2 regions of the Candidatus Pelagibacter sp. HIMB1623 genome follow, and region 2 is predicted to be linked to the other one. Evidence: riboswitches for the same ligand, from Rfam matches in the RefSeq annotation. Region 2 holds a riboswitch; the other holds the start of a gene.
What was found. A riboswitch is a leader RNA that binds a small molecule or an ion and turns the genes downstream of it on or off. The one in region 2 is predicted to bind S-adenosylmethionine.
Positions count from the first base shown of each region.

Region 1: linked by a shared signal. The riboswitch ahead of ACTTBN_RS02170 (O-acetylhomoserine aminocarboxypropyltransferase/cysteine synthase family protein) and the one ahead of ACTTBN_RS01085 (homocysteine S-methyltransferase family protein) in region 2 are both predicted to bind S-adenosylmethionine.

Region 1 covers NZ_JBNAJN010000003.1:143,367-151,482, forward strand. The annotation lists gene ACTTBN_RS02145 (integration host factor subunit alpha) at 1-217, shown strand, start outside; gene ACTTBN_RS02150 (MerR family transcriptional regulator) at 210-572, shown strand; gene ACTTBN_RS02155 (50S ribosomal protein L33) at 573-764, shown strand; gene ACTTBN_RS02160 (chorismate mutase) at 765-1,055, opposite strand; gene ACTTBN_RS02165 (COX15/CtaA family protein) at 1,099-2,115, shown strand; gene ACTTBN_RS02170 (O-acetylhomoserine aminocarboxypropyltransferase/cysteine synthase family protein) at 2,152-3,480, opposite strand; SAM riboswitch class V at 3,483-3,549, opposite strand; gene rplM (50S ribosomal protein L13) at 3,692-4,150, shown strand; gene rpsI (30S ribosomal protein S9) at 4,152-4,589, shown strand; gene argC (N-acetyl-gamma-glutamyl-phosphate reductase) at 4,623-5,645, shown strand; gene ACTTBN_RS02190 (hypothetical protein) at 5,642-5,866, shown strand; gene ACTTBN_RS02195 (homoserine dehydrogenase) at 5,863-7,155, shown strand; gene ACTTBN_RS02200 (AEC family transporter) at 7,155-8,054, shown strand; gene ACTTBN_RS02205 (DMT family transporter) at 8,071-8,116, shown strand, end outside.
Region 2 covers NZ_JBNAJN010000001.1:196,402-204,517, forward strand. The annotation lists gene ACTTBN_RS01070 (molybdenum cofactor synthesis domain-containing protein) at 1-28, opposite strand, end outside; gene ACTTBN_RS01075 (sulfite exporter TauE/SafE family protein) at 44-790, shown strand; gene ACTTBN_RS01080 (putative 2OG-Fe(II) oxygenase) at 827-1,417, shown strand; SAM riboswitch class V at 1,509-1,571, shown strand; gene ACTTBN_RS01085 (homocysteine S-methyltransferase family protein) at 1,579-2,484, shown strand; gene ACTTBN_RS01090 (DMT family transporter) at 2,477-3,358, opposite strand; gene ACTTBN_RS01095 (YbaK/EbsC family protein) at 3,355-3,837, opposite strand; gene glnA (type I glutamate--ammonia ligase) at 3,978-5,384, shown strand; gene ACTTBN_RS01105 (hypothetical protein) at 5,392-5,562, opposite strand; gene ACTTBN_RS01110 (HesB/IscA family protein) at 5,635-5,967, opposite strand; gene ACTTBN_RS01115 (SUF system Fe-S cluster assembly protein) at 5,967-6,266, opposite strand; gene sufU (Fe-S cluster assembly sulfur transfer protein SufU) at 6,269-6,733, opposite strand; gene ACTTBN_RS01125 (aminotransferase class V-fold PLP-dependent enzyme) at 6,730-7,950, opposite strand; gene sufD (Fe-S cluster assembly protein SufD) at 7,947-8,116, opposite strand, start outside.

The sequences.
Region 1 (8,116 bases), on a different contig from region 2:
GATTGAGGATTTTTTATCAACAATTACAGAAAATATTATATCTGAAAAAAAACTTAAATTATCAAAATTCGGCACTTTTTCAGTAAGACAAAAAAAATCAAGAATAGGAAGAAATCCAAAAACTAAAGAAACAAAAATGATTTCAAGCAGAGATGTAGTTTTATTTAAACCTTCAAAAGAATTTAAGGACTTTATTAACAATAAAAACAATGGATAAAGCAGATCAAGCCTACAAAACTATAGGTGAAGTTGCACAAATTTTAGGTTTAAAAGTAAATAAAAAAGGTATTTTGCCAACACACATAATAAGATTTTGGGAAACACAATTTAAACAATTAAAACCAAAAATCCTGAACTCTAATAGAAGATATTATGATGAAAAAAATATAGACCTTCTAAAAAAAATTAAATTTTTACTCAAAGAGCAAGGTATGACAATCAATGGGGTAAAAAAACTCCTAGATAATGAAGATACTTTAAAGCTTGACGAAATGGCAGATAAATCTATAAAAGCTGAAAAATTGAAAAATAAATTAACTAAGATTTCTGAAATTTTAAAAACATTAAAATAAATGGCAAAAAAAACCCACGTAAAAGTTAGATTAGTACCTGAGGCCAAACCCGACAGTTCTTTTTTTTATTATGTAAAAAAACCTGCTGGTGGTGAAAAGGCAAAAGTTAAGTTATCTGCTAAAAAATACAATCCAGATACACGAAAGCATGAAATGTTTGTGGAAAAAAAACTCCCACCACATAGCAAATAACTATTTTTTTTTAAAATTTCTTCTTTCGTAATCAATATAAGACCAGATCATATTTTTCCATATTCGATTAGTAATCCTAGGATCAATTCTCTGTTTAATAGATTTTGCTTTAATATTCTTTAATATGATGTTGATTCTTTTTTTATCTACTATTTCTTTTTTAAATTCTTTTAGCTTTAAAACTTCTTCAACTAATTTTGTTCTTTTTTTTATGAGAGATAATAACTTATTATCTAATTTGTCTAATTTAACTCTTATTAAATCTAGTTTTTTTTTATTATTTGGCGACATTTAATTTATTGGAATAGTTAATAATTATTATATTTATCTGAGCATGTACAGTGAGAATAATCATTTGAATTATCAGCTTAAATTGTGGATGCTATCACTATTAGTTTTGGTTTCTTTAATTATATTAGTGGGTGGTTTAACAAGATTAACAGACTCTGGTCTATCTATTACCACGTGGGAATTATTTGTTGGTTTTTTTCCACCTTTTTCAAATGAAAAATGGTTAGAGTATTTTAATTTATATAAAACGATACCTGAGTACACCCAACAAAACTACAACATGACTTTAGATGACTTTAAAGTAATATTTTGGTGGGAGTGGGGACATAGACAGTTGGGAAGAATAATAGGTTTAACGGTGTTGCTCCCAATGATCTATTTTTCAATCAAGCATGGATTTTGGATTATTAAAAAATATGGAATTATTTTTTTACTAGTTTGTTTTCAAGGATTTTTGGGTTGGTACATGGTATCAAGTGGATTAGTTGAAAGAATTGATGTTAGTCATTATAGATTAGCAATACATTTGGTTACAGCCTTTATAATTTTATCAATTGTGTATTGGCAATTTTTAAAATTGTCATCTTCTTTAAACAAAATAGTTGTTAATGATTTTTTTATTCTAAAAATATTTTTATTTTTATTATTTCTGCAACTAATTATAGGAGCTTTTGTATCTGGTATGGATGCTGGTAAAATTTATAACACATGGCCACTAATGGGAGTTAATTATTTTCCAGACGATAGTAGTTTTAAAGAATTTTTAAATTTAAAAGTTTTTGATAATCCATCGATTGTTCAATTTATTCATCGAAATTTGGCATACATAATCTTCGTAATTTATGCTTTAATTCTCTTCAAAATAATAAATTCAGGAAATAAAAATTTATTTAAACCAATTGCAATAATTGGCTTTAGTTTGTTACTTCAAATTATTCTTGGTGTGATAACTATTTTATCTGGAGTAAAAATGTTATTTGCATCTTTACACCAGATAAATTCTATTTTGGTAATACTTTCAACTTTGTATCTTGTATTTAGTTCTCAATACAAAAGATAAATTAACTAGTTTCTATTTGTAGACATAATAATAAAACTAACTAACTGCTTTTAAATTACCTTTTGATGACTTATCTAAAGCTTGATCTAAATCATCAATGATATCATCAATATGTTCTAAACCAATACAAAGTCTAACATACCCAGGGGTTACACCAGAAGCAGCTAATTCATCTTCATTTAATTGACTATGAGTAGTTGTTGCTGGATGTATTGCTAAACTTCTAGCATCACCTATATTTGCAACGTGATAAAACATTTTTAAAGCCTCAATGAACTTTTTACCAGCCTCGATACCACCAGCTAATTCAATACCAACTAAAGCACCATTACCATTCTTTAGATATTTTTTTGCTCTGTTTGATATCTCCTCATTATGTTCAGTAGCATAAATTACTCTCTCAACAGCTTTATGATTTTTTAAGTACCCAACCACTTTTGCAGCATTATCACAATGTTGTTTCATTCTTAAAGCAACTGTTTCAAGTCCTTGTATAACACCAAATGCATTATCTGGAGAAAGTGCTGATCCTAAATCTCTTAACAAGGTTACCCTTGCTCGTACTGCAAAGGCAACATTTGCACCTGTTAATTCAGGCACAGCTTTACCCCAAACAAGACCTCCATAACTTGCATCTGGTTCATTAAATAGTGGCTGTCTTTTTGGATCTGCTGTCCAATCAAAATTTCCACCATCTACCAGTGCGCCTCCAACTACTGTTCCATGACCTGCTATATATTTTGTTAAAGAATAAACAACCACAGCAGCACCATGTTCAATTGGTTTACAAATTACAGGGGCAGCAGTGTTATCCAAGATTAATGGAATGTTATATTTTCTACCAATATTTGAAACTTCTTTAATTGGAAAAACTCTTAAATATGGGTTTGGCAATGTCTCTCCATAAAAAGCTCTAGTTTTATCGTCTATTGCTTTTTCAAAGTTTTTTGGATCAGAAGGATCTGCATATCTTACTTCTATACCAAGCTTACTTAAAGTATGTGTAAACAACGAAACTGTTCCACCATATAGATCTGTTGAACTGACAATATTGTCTCCAGCTTGAGCAACGTTTAATATCGCAAAAGTAGAAGCAGTTTGACCAGAAGCTACAGTTAAACTTGCAAGACCACTTTCAAGAGCAGCGATTCTCTTTTCTAACACATCGTTAGTTGGATTCATTATTCGTGTATAGATGTTTCCAAACTCTTTTAACGCAAATAAATTAGCTGCATGTTCAGTGTTATTAAATTGATACGAGGTTGTTCTATAAATTGGAACTGCTACCGAATTTGTAGCTGGATCACTTCTGTAATCTCCACCATGTATCGCAATAGTTTCTGGATTATTTCTTTTTGTACTCATTTTTACTCCTTTTTTAGTGCTTTTGCTTTCTGCAAGGCGCACAATACAGTTCAAATGCCTACCGATTTTTAATTTTATGAAAATTCCATTTTAGCAGTTTTATGCCCGCAATAGGATCAAATCGGCAGGAGTTTTCTAGCATATTAATTACGTTTTACAAGCTAAATATAAAATTGACTTTGAATAATTTAATAGTATTAATCCTCGCACAATGACAAAATTCACAAAAAAAGATCAAGTTACATCATCTTGGTACGAGATAGATGCAAAAAATGCCGTTGTTGGAAGATTAGCAACTGTTGTATCTAATATAATTAGAGGTAAAAATAAAACTACTTACACACCTCATATGGATGATGGTGATTTTGTAGTCGTAAAAAATATTGAACAAGCAAAATTTACTGGTAAAAAATTTCAAAATAAAAAGTACTATAGACATACAGGTCACCCTGGTGGAATAAAAGTTACAACTCCAGAAAAACTTCATGAAAAAAAACCTGGAGAAACTTTAAAACTAGCAGTTAAAAGAATGTTGCCCGGTGGAGTTTTGGGTAGAAAACAATTAACAAAATTAAAAATTTATTCTGGAAGTGACCATCCTCATGCTGCACAAAATCCAAAAATTATAGAATTAGATAAACTAAACAATAAAAACATTGCAAGAAATTAATATGGAAAACGTACAATCAAACATAAAAACTCCAAAATTAAAGTTAGATTTTAAAGATAGTAAGTACGCGACAGGTAGAAGAAAAACTTCAATAGCGAAAGTTTGGTTAAAAAAAGGTTCTGGTAAAATTTATGTAAATGGCAAATTATATAATGAATATTTTGCTGATGAAATTCATAAAATGCAAATTACAAGACCTTTTGAGATTATAAATCAAGCTACAGATTATGATGTTAGATGTAGCGTAAAAGGTGGTGGACCTACAGGTCAAGCCGGAGCAATGGTTCATGGTATTTCAAAAGCTTTAGTTCTTTTTGATGAAAATCTAAAAACAACATTGAAAACTGAGAAACTTACAACCAGAGACTCAAGAGCCGTTGAGAGAAAAAAACCTGGTAGAAGAAAAGCTAGAAGAAGCTTCCAGTTTTCTAAAAGATAATTTTTTTTACAATTTAAACTGCTATAATAAAAAATGCCTAAGCTTAATGCATTAGTTGCCGGATCTACAGGATATATTGGCGTTCAATTAATCAAGTTATTAATTAGCCACAAATATATTAATATTAGATATTTATGTGGAAATTCGTCTGTTGGAAAAAATATTTCTTATTATGATAAATCTCTGTCCAAAAAAAAATTACCTAAAATCGTAAAATTTAATCCTAAATTGTTAAATGGTATTGATGTTGTCTTTACAGCTCTACCAAATGGTGAAGCTCAAGATATAGCAAAAAAACTTAATGATAATATTACTCTAATTGATTTAGCAGCAGATTTTAGATTAAAAAAAGCTAATGATTATTTAAAATGGTATAAACAAAAACATCGAGCCCCAAAACTACAGAAGAAAAGCATTTATTGTTTGCCAGAAATAAATCGTGATGAATTAAAAAATCACAATATTATTTCATGTCCAGGATGTTACCCAACATCAATATTATTACCTCTTGTTCCACTAATTAAAAAAAAATTAGTTAAATTAGATAATATAATTATTGATTCAAAATCTGGATATTCTGGTGCCGGTAGAGGAGTTCATAAAAAATATAAAGATAAGAATTTATACGAGTCTTTAAGTGCTTATGGTGTTGGTTTTCATAGACATAATTCTGAAATTCATCAATTTTTAAGCAAATTTACAAATAAAAATTTTCAATTTAGTTTTACTCCACATTTATCTCCAATGTTTAGAGGTATATTAAGTACAATTTATCTAGATTTAGAAAAAAATATAAATCAATCAAAAATTATCAAAACACTTGAGATGTTTTATAAGGGAGAAAATTTTGTTAAAATATTAGACTCTGATAAACTCTTGAGCACAAATGATGTTATCAATACAAACAATTGCTTTATCACAGTGTGTAAATCAAAATATAAAAATAAAATAATCATTATTTCTGCAATAGATAATTTAATAAAAGGTGGAGCAGGTCAGGCTGTTCAAAATTTAAATAATAAATTTAATTTTCCCGAAAGAACTGCTTTAAAATGAAATATTTGTTAATTATTTTTCTAATTTTTTTATGTAGTTGTTCTTTAAATAAAGATTCTCAGTATTGGACAGAACATCCTGCCGAAAATAAAAAAAATAAAAAAAAAATAACTGAAATACTTAAAAAGTCAGACGATATAACAAAAATGACATTAGAAGAATATGAGATTTATATAGATGACTATACTAAAAAAAGTAAATATCCAGATATAAGCAAATGAATAATATAGTGAATGTTGCAGTTGTTGGACTTGGTCAAGTTGGTAATTATTTATTTAATGAACTTATTGTTAAAAAAAAAGATATTGAAATTAAAACAGGCAAAAGAGTTAATGTAGTAGCTATTTCTGCAAAAAATATAAATAAAAAAAGAAAATATAAAATTAATAGAAAAATTTTTTATAAAAATCCTTTTGAAATTTTTAAAAAAGAAAAAGTTGATATATTATTTGAAGTAATTGGACAATCTGATGGAGTTTCTAAAAAATTAGTTGAAACTGCTTTAAAGAATAAAATTCATGTAATTACACCAAACAAAGCTTTAATTTCAAAACATGGAAACAATTTAGCAAAACTAGCTGAAAAAAATAATGTCAATTTAGAATTCGAAGCATCTGTTGCTGGCGGGATACCGATATTGAGATCTATTAAAGAAGGATTAGCTACTAATAAATTATCTAAAGTTTATGGAATTTTAAATGGTACTTCAAATTATATATTATCAGAGATGGAAAATTCTGAGCAAAATTTTGTAGATGTTTTGAAAAAAGCTCAACTGCTTGGATATGCAGAACCTGGTAATCCTAAATTAGATTTAAATGGTTTTGACGCATTTGCAAAAGTAAGAATTTTATCTGCTTTGGCTTTTAATAGTAAAATATCAAATAAAAAATGTTTAATGGAAGGAATAGAAAAGATTGATTTAAAAGATATTAAAATTGCAAATCAATTAGACTTAAGAATTAAACTACTGGGTATCTCTGAACTCAAAAATAATCAACTTTTTGAAACTGTTCATCCATGTCTTGTGAGTAAAAAATCGTATATTGGTAATGTAAATGGAGTAATGAATGCTGTGATCCTTAATGGTAAACCAGTGGGAGAAAGTGTATTACAAGGGGAGGGTGCTGGACCAGGTCCTACTTCATCATCTTTATTATCTGATTTATTATCTATTTTAAGAGGAAACATCAAAAAGCCATTTGGTGTAAGTGTAAATAAGCTAAAAACTTTAAAGACTTACAATGTAAATAATTATATTAATTCTTTATATTTAAGATTTGAAGTTAAAGATAAACCAGGCGTTTTATCCCAAATAACCAATCGTTTAGCTAAATATAAAATTTCTGTCAAAAGATTAATTCAAACTCCAGATAAAAAAAATAATAAAGCTACAATTGTAATAGTTACTCATAAAACCACAGAATTAAATTGTAATAGCTGTTTATCTATATTTAAAAAAAATAAGAATATCTTAAAATCACCTACGTTAATTAGATTGCTTGATTAATGGAAATTTATTTCAAGCTTTTTGAAGTTTTATTTCCTGTATTTTTTATCATTGCTATTGGCTATTATCTTGGAAAAAAAAACCCAAAGTTAGATACAGATTTTATTACAAATTTTGCTGGGAATATTGGTAGTCCAGCAATGGTATTTTATGCAATAACAACCACAGGCATTTCATTTAACATTTTTGTAGAATATTTTTGGTATTCATTAATTCTTATAATTGGCTTTAGTTTTATAGGAATAATTTTTTTAAAATTTCTTAAAAAAGACATTGTAACAGAACTACCTCCTTTTATTTTACCTAATACAGGTAATATGGGGTTACCTTTGTGTTTATTTGCTTATGGAAATCAAGGTTTGGGCATTGCTGCAACAATTTCCTCTTTAGTAATTCTTTTCCATTTTACTTTGGGTGTTTTTTTGGCAAGTAAAAAATTAGAACTTAGTTTACTTTTAAGAAGTCCACCTGTTTATGCAATAATAATATCAGTCTTATTTTTATTTTTTGAAATTGAAGTTCCTGTATTTTTGGTCAACACAACCATGATGCTAACTTATGCTGCAATTTTTTTAATATTAATGTCTTTAGGTATAGCATTAACAAGATTTAAGGTTTTTTCATTCAAATCAGCTTTTATTTCATCAATTGGAAGAGTAATTATTGGTCCTGTAATTGGTTTTATATTAATTAAATATTTTAATCTATCTGGATTTGCTGCAGGTGTATTATTAATTCAATGTTCAATGCCAAGTGCTGTTTTAACTTACTTGGTTGGCTCAATGTATTCTCCAAAAGAAGTTGTTGATAGCATAGCAAGTATGATTGTCGTATCAACTATAATGTCATTTATAACAGTTCCTATAACAATATTCTTTGCTTTAAAATATTTCTATTAAAGGATATCCTTCTATTATGAAGGCTATAATTTTAAATGCATCTGCTTGGATGATTGTTCCAG
Region 2 (8,116 bases):
CAGTTAGTAAAGCTATATTTACAATCATAAATAAATTTTTTTAATGATTATACTTACAATATTTTTTTTTATAACTGCAATATTATATTCAAGTATAGGATTTGGTGGTGGCTCCACTTATCTTGCATTACTTTTAATTTGGGATGTCCCTTACTATATTTTTCCAATTTTAGCTTTGATTTGTAATATTATTGTAGTTTCTGGAAATTCTATAAATTTTTTAAAATCTAAGAATATTAATTTTAATTTACTTTACCCTTATTTAATTGGTTCTATACCTTTTGCTTTTATCGGAGCATCTATCTCAATTGACAAAAATTTATTTGAGATTTTACTTTTCTTCATTTTAATATTAGCTGGAATTTTTTTACTTATTGAAAGCAAATCTTTTAACAAACAAGAAATTGTTATTAAAAAAATACCCCTAGTTTTATCAATATTAATAGGATCAATAATTGGTTTTATATCTGGTTTAGTTGGAATTGGTGGTGGGATATTTTTAAGTCCTATATTATTTTTGATGAAAGCAGGGCTTCCAAAACATATAACAAGTACTGCATCCTTGTTTATTTTAGTAAATTCAATTTTTGGTATAGGTGGACAATTAACAAAGGAAATAGTTTTTAATGAATTTTTAAATTACTGGCCACTATTTATTGCTGTCTTAATTGGTGGTCAAATTGGAAGTTTTTTAAATATAAAATTCCTATCTAACAAAATATTAGCCCTGATGACTGCATTCTTAGTAATTTTTGTTGCTATAAGGATGGGCATAACACTTATAGCATAAGTTGAATTAATTATTTTTTGATATATTTAATCTCTCATGAAAAATTTTAAACCATTTGGGCCTTCAATAGGAAAATCTAAAATTTCTAAAAAATTTTTAGAAAAAATTAACAAGGAAGTTGATACAAAAATCTTCTCAAAATCAAATGATTATAGTTCAAAATTAGCAAGTCAAATTAGAAAAGAAGTTCAAATTTCTAAAAGTTTTATAAAAAAAAATTTGGAAAAAGAATTAATAAAAAATATTAAAATTTTTCTAACTAAAGAACATATTAAAAAAATTAAAGAAATTAGAATTTTAAACCTGTGGGTCGTTAGCCAATATAAAAATGAGTATAATCCTATACATTATCATGAAGGAGACTTATCGGGTGTTGGTTATTTAAAAATTCCAAAACATATGACAAAAAATAAAAATGTTAAAAATAAAAAAATAAAAACCAATGGCACAATTGATTTTATTAATGGGCAAAAAGCTTTTCTTTCAAAAAGTATTTTTAATTTGATACCTAAAACAGGTGATCTTATAATATTTCCCAATTATTTAATGCATACAGCCTACCCATTTAATATTGAGGAAGAAAGAAGATCATTTTCTTTCAATGCTAAAATAATTTTTAATAAATAATTTACAAATTTTAATAATATTATATAAATCCATTTGCCGATTTGATCCTATTGCGGGCATAAACTGCTAAAAAGGAAATTCCCAATAGATCTAATTAGCAAGGTAGTTGAACTATATTGTGCACCTGCATTTAGCTTAAGCACTAAAAAAGTGAGGATAAAATGAATAAGGATTTTTTTAAAACAACAAAAATTTTAGATGGTGGAATGGGTCAAGAATTATTGGCCAGAGGTATGGAATCTAAAGGAACTTTGTGGAGTGCAAATGCTTTAATTGAGGAAAAATACCACGACTTAATACTTAATATTCATAATGATTTTATTAAATCGGGAGCTGATGTAATTGTAACTACAACTTTTACAACGAGAAGAAAAAGATTGAGAGAAAATGGAATAGAAGATCAATTTAAATTCTTAAATCAGAAAGCCTGTGAAATTGCACAAAAAGCTAAATTAAATAATCCACATATTAAGATTGCAGGAGGACTCCCACCTCAAGATTTGACATATGAAGAAGACAAGAGAAGTGAAAAAGAAATCACAAAGGATCATTCGGAATTAGCAGAAATACTAAACCCTTCAGTAGATTTTTTCTATTTTGATGTCTGGAGCAGTATCAAAGAAATTAGATGTGGAATAGAAGCTATTAAGAAATTTAATAAACCATACTTAGTTGGGGTTCATATTTCTGAAGGAAACTCTTTACCAAGTGGAGAAAAAATTTCTGAAATTAATTCAATAATTACTGAAAATTGCCTAGGAGTAATTCTAGCATGTGTTTCGCCTGAAAATTATGAGAATAATTTAGATGAAATTCAAAAACTTAAAGTTCCATTTGGTTTCAAATTAAACGGATTTATCACAACTAAACCAAAAGGTGGTTATACTTCTCAGTATAAAGAAAATGATGGATCTAACCCCAATAGTTTTTTAGGTCAAAGAAAAGATTTAGATCCTGAAAAAATATCAATTTTTGCAAAAAAATTTAAAGAAAATGGAGCCACTATTCTTGGAGGATGCTGTGAAACTCGTCCTTCTCATATAGAGGCAATAAAAAATACTATTTAACTTTTGTACCTTTTTTTACAAAATAGATACCTATAACAACTGCTATCAACGAAATTATAACTTTAGTAGTAACCAATTCTTTTAAAAAGATATAACTTAAAATAGTACCAAATATTGGAATTAGATAAGATACTTGAGATTGAAAAATTAAACCATTGTTAATTAAAATTTTAAATCTCAATAACCAGGCAATTCCAGTAGATACCAAACCAAGATAAATAACTGAAATAGTAGAATCTAATCTTGGAACAGTTTTCCAAGGTTGTTCAATCAAACATACTAAAGGTAATAATATAATAGTAGCCCAAATCAAAATTGAACTGGTAACATTTTCATTTTTTTTCTTGCTAATTTTTAGTGTTAAAAGACCTCCAATCACATAACAGGTAGATCCTAACAAAATTAATAATGCTGAAGTAAAGTTATTTTCATTAATTAATAAATTATCTGAAAATAAAAAAACTATTCCTGAAAATCCTATTAAAATTCCAATTGTCCTAGTTAAATTAAATTTTTCATTTTTAGTAAAAAAATGTCCTAGAACAGTTGAGCTTAATGTAGTCGTTGACATTAAAATTGCTGCCAAGTTACTTTGAACAGATTTAACGCCATATGCTATTAAAAAAAATGGAGCAACTAAATTTATAAATCCAATCATCGCAAACCAATGCCAATCTTTTGAAAATGCCTCAATTTTAATCTGCTTATAAAAGCAAAGTAACAAAACTGGAATTGAACCAAAAAAAACTCTTAGAAATGCAATCGTAACAGGTCCAAACGAATAGGTTGCTATTTTAATATTAAAAAAAGCAGATGCCCAAATCAATGCTAACAATGTTAATAAACTATAATCAATTAGTTTTGGTTCTCTCATTCAATAATATCTTCTGGTGTTCCGTTTGTTATTTCAATTAACTTATTATAATTTATCTTGAATACAGCATTTGGATGTCCAGCTGCACCAAATATATCTGGGAATCTTTCAAGACTTTTATCAATAAAGATTTTACATTGCTTTAAGTGACCTACTGGTGACACTCCACCAATTGTATATCCAGTATTTTCTTTAACGGCTTCAGGAGATGCCATGGACACGTCTTTTTCATTAATAATTTTTTTTAACTTATTTAATGAGCAACGCTTGTCTCCAGATACCAAGCTTAATATATAGTTGTCTCCTGCCCTAAAAAGTAAACTTTTAACAATAGCACCAACGTTGCAACCTAAAGCTGTAGCAGCATCATTGGCAGTTCTTGCTGTTTTTTCTAAGACGATAACATTTAAATTTTGATCGAATGTTTTTAGAGCTTTTTCTGCCCTTTTTACCGGTTCTTTATTTAGTATTGATTCCATTGAATTTATTAAATTCCTTAATTTGATTGAGTAGATACACTACTTATGTAAAAAATGCATAGGTGTTATTTATTAAATAAGCATTATTTTTTAACTTTTTTTTGCTAATTAGGCTCCATCAAAATTACATAGGAGACAAAATGAGTGCAGAAAACGTTTTAAAATTTATAAAAGAAAAAGAAGCAGAATTCGTAGATCTAAGATTTACTGATCCAAGAGGAAAACTTCAACATTTAACTATGGATGCATCAATAGTGGATGCCGACATGCTTAATGAGGGAGTGTTTTTTGATGGTTCATCTATTGCTGGATGGAAAGCAATCAACGAATCTGACATGATTTTAAAACCTGATACTGCAAGAATGTTCATGGATCCTTTCACGTCTCATAATACTGTAGTTTTGTTCTGTGATATTTTAGATGCAATCAAAAAAGATCCTTACGAAAGAGATCCAAGAGGAGTTGCAAAAAAGGCTGAGGCATATTTAAAAGACTCTGGAATTGGTGATAAAGCATTTTTTGGACCTGAGCCAGAATTTTTTGTTTTCGATGATGTGAGAATAAATAACGATCCAAATAACACTGGATTTATTTTAGATAGTAAAGAAGGTCCTTACAATTCAGGTAAAGAATATGAAAATGGAAACATGGGACATAGACCACCGGTAAAAGGAGGTTATTTTCCTGTGCCTCCTGTAGATAGTGAACAAGATATGCGTGGTGAATATTTAAAAAACTTAAAAGAAGTTGGTATCAAAGTTGAAAAACACCACCATGAAGTTGCTCCAAGTCAACATGAACTTGGTATGTATTTTGGAACTTTGGTTGACCAAGCAGATAATGTTCAACTTTATAAGTATGTAGTTCAAATGGTAACACATTCATTTGGGAAAACTGCAACCTTCATGCCAAAACCAGTTGCAGGTGATAATGGTTCAGGTATGCATATTCACCAATCTATTTGGAAAGGTGATACTCCTGTATTTTCAGGTGAAGCATATGCAGGACTTTCAGAAACTGCATTACACTATATTGGTGGAATTTTAAAACATGCTAAAGCGATTAATGCTTTTGCTAACTCTACAACAAATAGTTACAAAAGATTAATCCCTGGTTTTGAAGCTCCGGTATTATTAGCCTACTCTGCAAGAAACAGATCAGCATCATGTAGAATTCCTATTACTTTAAGTAAAAAAGGTGCAAGATGTGAAATTAGATTTCCAGATGCAGCAGGTAATCCTTACCTAACGTTTGCAGCAATGTTAATGGCTGGTATTGATGGAATTAAAAATAAAATACACCCAGGTGAGTCTTTTGATAAAGATTTATATGAATTGCCACCAGAAGAAGTAAAAGCTATACCAACCGTTTGTGGATCTTTAAGAGAAGCAATGGAAAGTTTAGATAAGGATAGAGAGTTTTTAACTCAAGGTGGTGTATTTACTGACGACCAAATCGATGCTTATATAGCTCTTAAGTTTGAGGAAATTCATAAATTTGAACACGCACCTCATCCTGTAGAGTTTGAGATGTATTACAGTAGTTAATATTTAATTACTGTCTGGTTGTTGCAATTGTATCTTTGTTAATACCTTTTTTAACAACGTAATCTTGAGTACCGTTTGCACCGGTCTCAACTTCTTTACGTAAATCTTTAAAGAAAGTTCTTTCTTTAATTGTATCTTTTAGGTTTTTAACAAGATTTTTAAATTCAAATTTGTTCATACCTAAATATATATACTAGGTATGCGTATGATGCAATACTGATATGCGTTAAATGGGAATATTCAACTTTTGCTAGATTTTAAAGGATTCCCCGCATCCACATCTTTCTGTTTCGTTGGGATTATTGAATACAAACGAAGATGATAGCTCTTCTTTTTTGTAATCCATTTCTGTTCCAAGCAAATACATAATGGCTGCAGAATCGACAAATACTTTCACACCTTTTTCCTCAATGACTTCATCATTTGGATTTACTTCTTTGGTATACTCCATGACGTAAGACATGCCAGCACAACCTCCTGATTTTACTGAAACTCTTACACCTAAAGAGTCTTTTTCTGCATTAGACATAATTTCTTTAATTCTTTCCGCAGCATTATCACTTAATTTAATAATTGGATTCATTATAAATTTAACTCCAGTTTTGCAGCTTCTGACATCATGTCCTTATTCCAAGGTGGGTCCCAAACTAATTCAAGATCAACGTCCTCAATACCCTCAACTTGCATTGCGCCATCTTTAACTTCTTTAGGTAAACTTTCAGCAACTGGACAATTAGGAGTAGTCAAAGTCATTTTAATTTTTGCAAATTTATCATCCTCAACTTTAATATCATAAATCAAACCTAGTTCATAAATATTCACTGGTAACTCAGGATCATAAATTTTTCTAATTTCTTCAATAATTTGATCTTTTTTCGACATAATTAATTTTCTGTTTTAACCTCATCAGTTTTATTATCAAAAGCTGAGACTAGCGTATGCCAAGATAGTGTGGCACACTTTACTCTCATTGGATATTGTTTTACTCCAGATAAGCACATTAGTTTTGTTTTTTCATCTTCTTCAAGATTTTCTGATTTAAGCTCAGGATTTTCTTTAATCATCCCCAAAAAATCTTCAACAATCTCTTTTGCTTCATTTTCATTTTTGCCTTTAATTAAATCAGTCATTATTGATGCAGAAGCCATAGAAATGGCACAACCACTACCTTCAAATGAAATATCTTCTACAATTCTTTGACCATTTAATTTTAAATAGACATGAACGTTATCACCACACAGTGGATTGTTGCCTTTGGCATCTTTATTAAAATCTTCTGTCTTACGAAGATTTCTTGGATTTTTTCCATGCTCTAAAATTATTTCTTGGTATAATTCTTTTAAATTCATTTTAAGTTAAATATCTTCTTACAGTTATTTATTGCATCATTAAGTTTATCTAAATCTTCTTTGGTATTATATATTCCAACGGAAGCTCGTGCGCTCGCTGGTATATTAAGTTTGTCATGTAAAATTTGACAGCAATGATGACCTGCTCTTATTGCAACTCCGTCTTCATCTAAAATTGTTGCGATGTCATGAGGATGTACACCTTCTAAAGTGAAAGACAAAACTCCACCTTTATTTTTTGGATTTCCAATTAATTTTACCGAATTATTTTTTTTTAATAATTCTTGGCCATACTCAACTAATTCTGATTCATGTTTCATAACATTTTCAATACCTACGCTCTCCAGAAATTTAATTGATTGATCAAAAGCAATAACTTGCGCTGTAGCCATAGTTCCAGCTTCATATTTATTAGGTAAATCACCATAGGTAATTCTATCTTTTTTAACCTCTCTAATCATTCCGCCACCGCCTTGGTAAGGAGGAAGTTCATCCAACCACTTTTTCTTACCATAAAGAACCCCTAATCCTGTAGGGCCGTACATTTTATGACAAGAAATTGCATAAAAATCACAATCTAAGTCTTGCATATCTAACTTCAAATGAGGAGCTCCTTGGCAACCATCTACGACAACTATTATTCCTTTTGAATGTGCTAAATCAGTAATTTCTTTTACTGGTAATATTGCTCCAGTCACATTTGATAAATGAGTAATTGAAATAACTTTTGTATTAGGAGTAATTTTCTTTTCAATTTCTTCTAGTGTAATTTCTCCTTCTTCATTTATTTCTGCAAAATTAATTTTTATATTTTTAGATTTTCTTAAAAAATGCCAAGGTACATAATTTGAATGATGTTCTAATTCGGTAATTAATATTTCATCACCTTCGTTTAAATGATTTTGACCCAATGTATTAGCAACAAGGTTTAATGCTTCGGTAGCACCTTTAGTAAATACTATTTCATTTTTATCTTTAGCATTAATATATTTTTGAACTGATGTTCTAGTATTTTCATATAAATTTGTTGCAGCAACCGCAAGATAGTGAACACTTCTACCAACATTAGAAAATTGTTTGGTATAAAATTCATTAATTCTATCTACCACTACTTTTGGTTTTTGTGATGAATTTGCACTATCTAAATAAACCAAATCATTATTTTGGATTTTCTCATCAAATATTGGAAATTCTTTTTTAACTTGATCTATGTTCATACATTTATACCTGATAATTTTTTAACTAATTTTTTTACATCTTCATTAGAAATTTTTTCAATTACTTCGTTAAGAAAACCATTTGTTAATAATTTTTTTGATTCTGAATAACTGAGGCCTCTAGACATTAAATAAAAAATTGAATTTTCATCAATATTTCCTGATG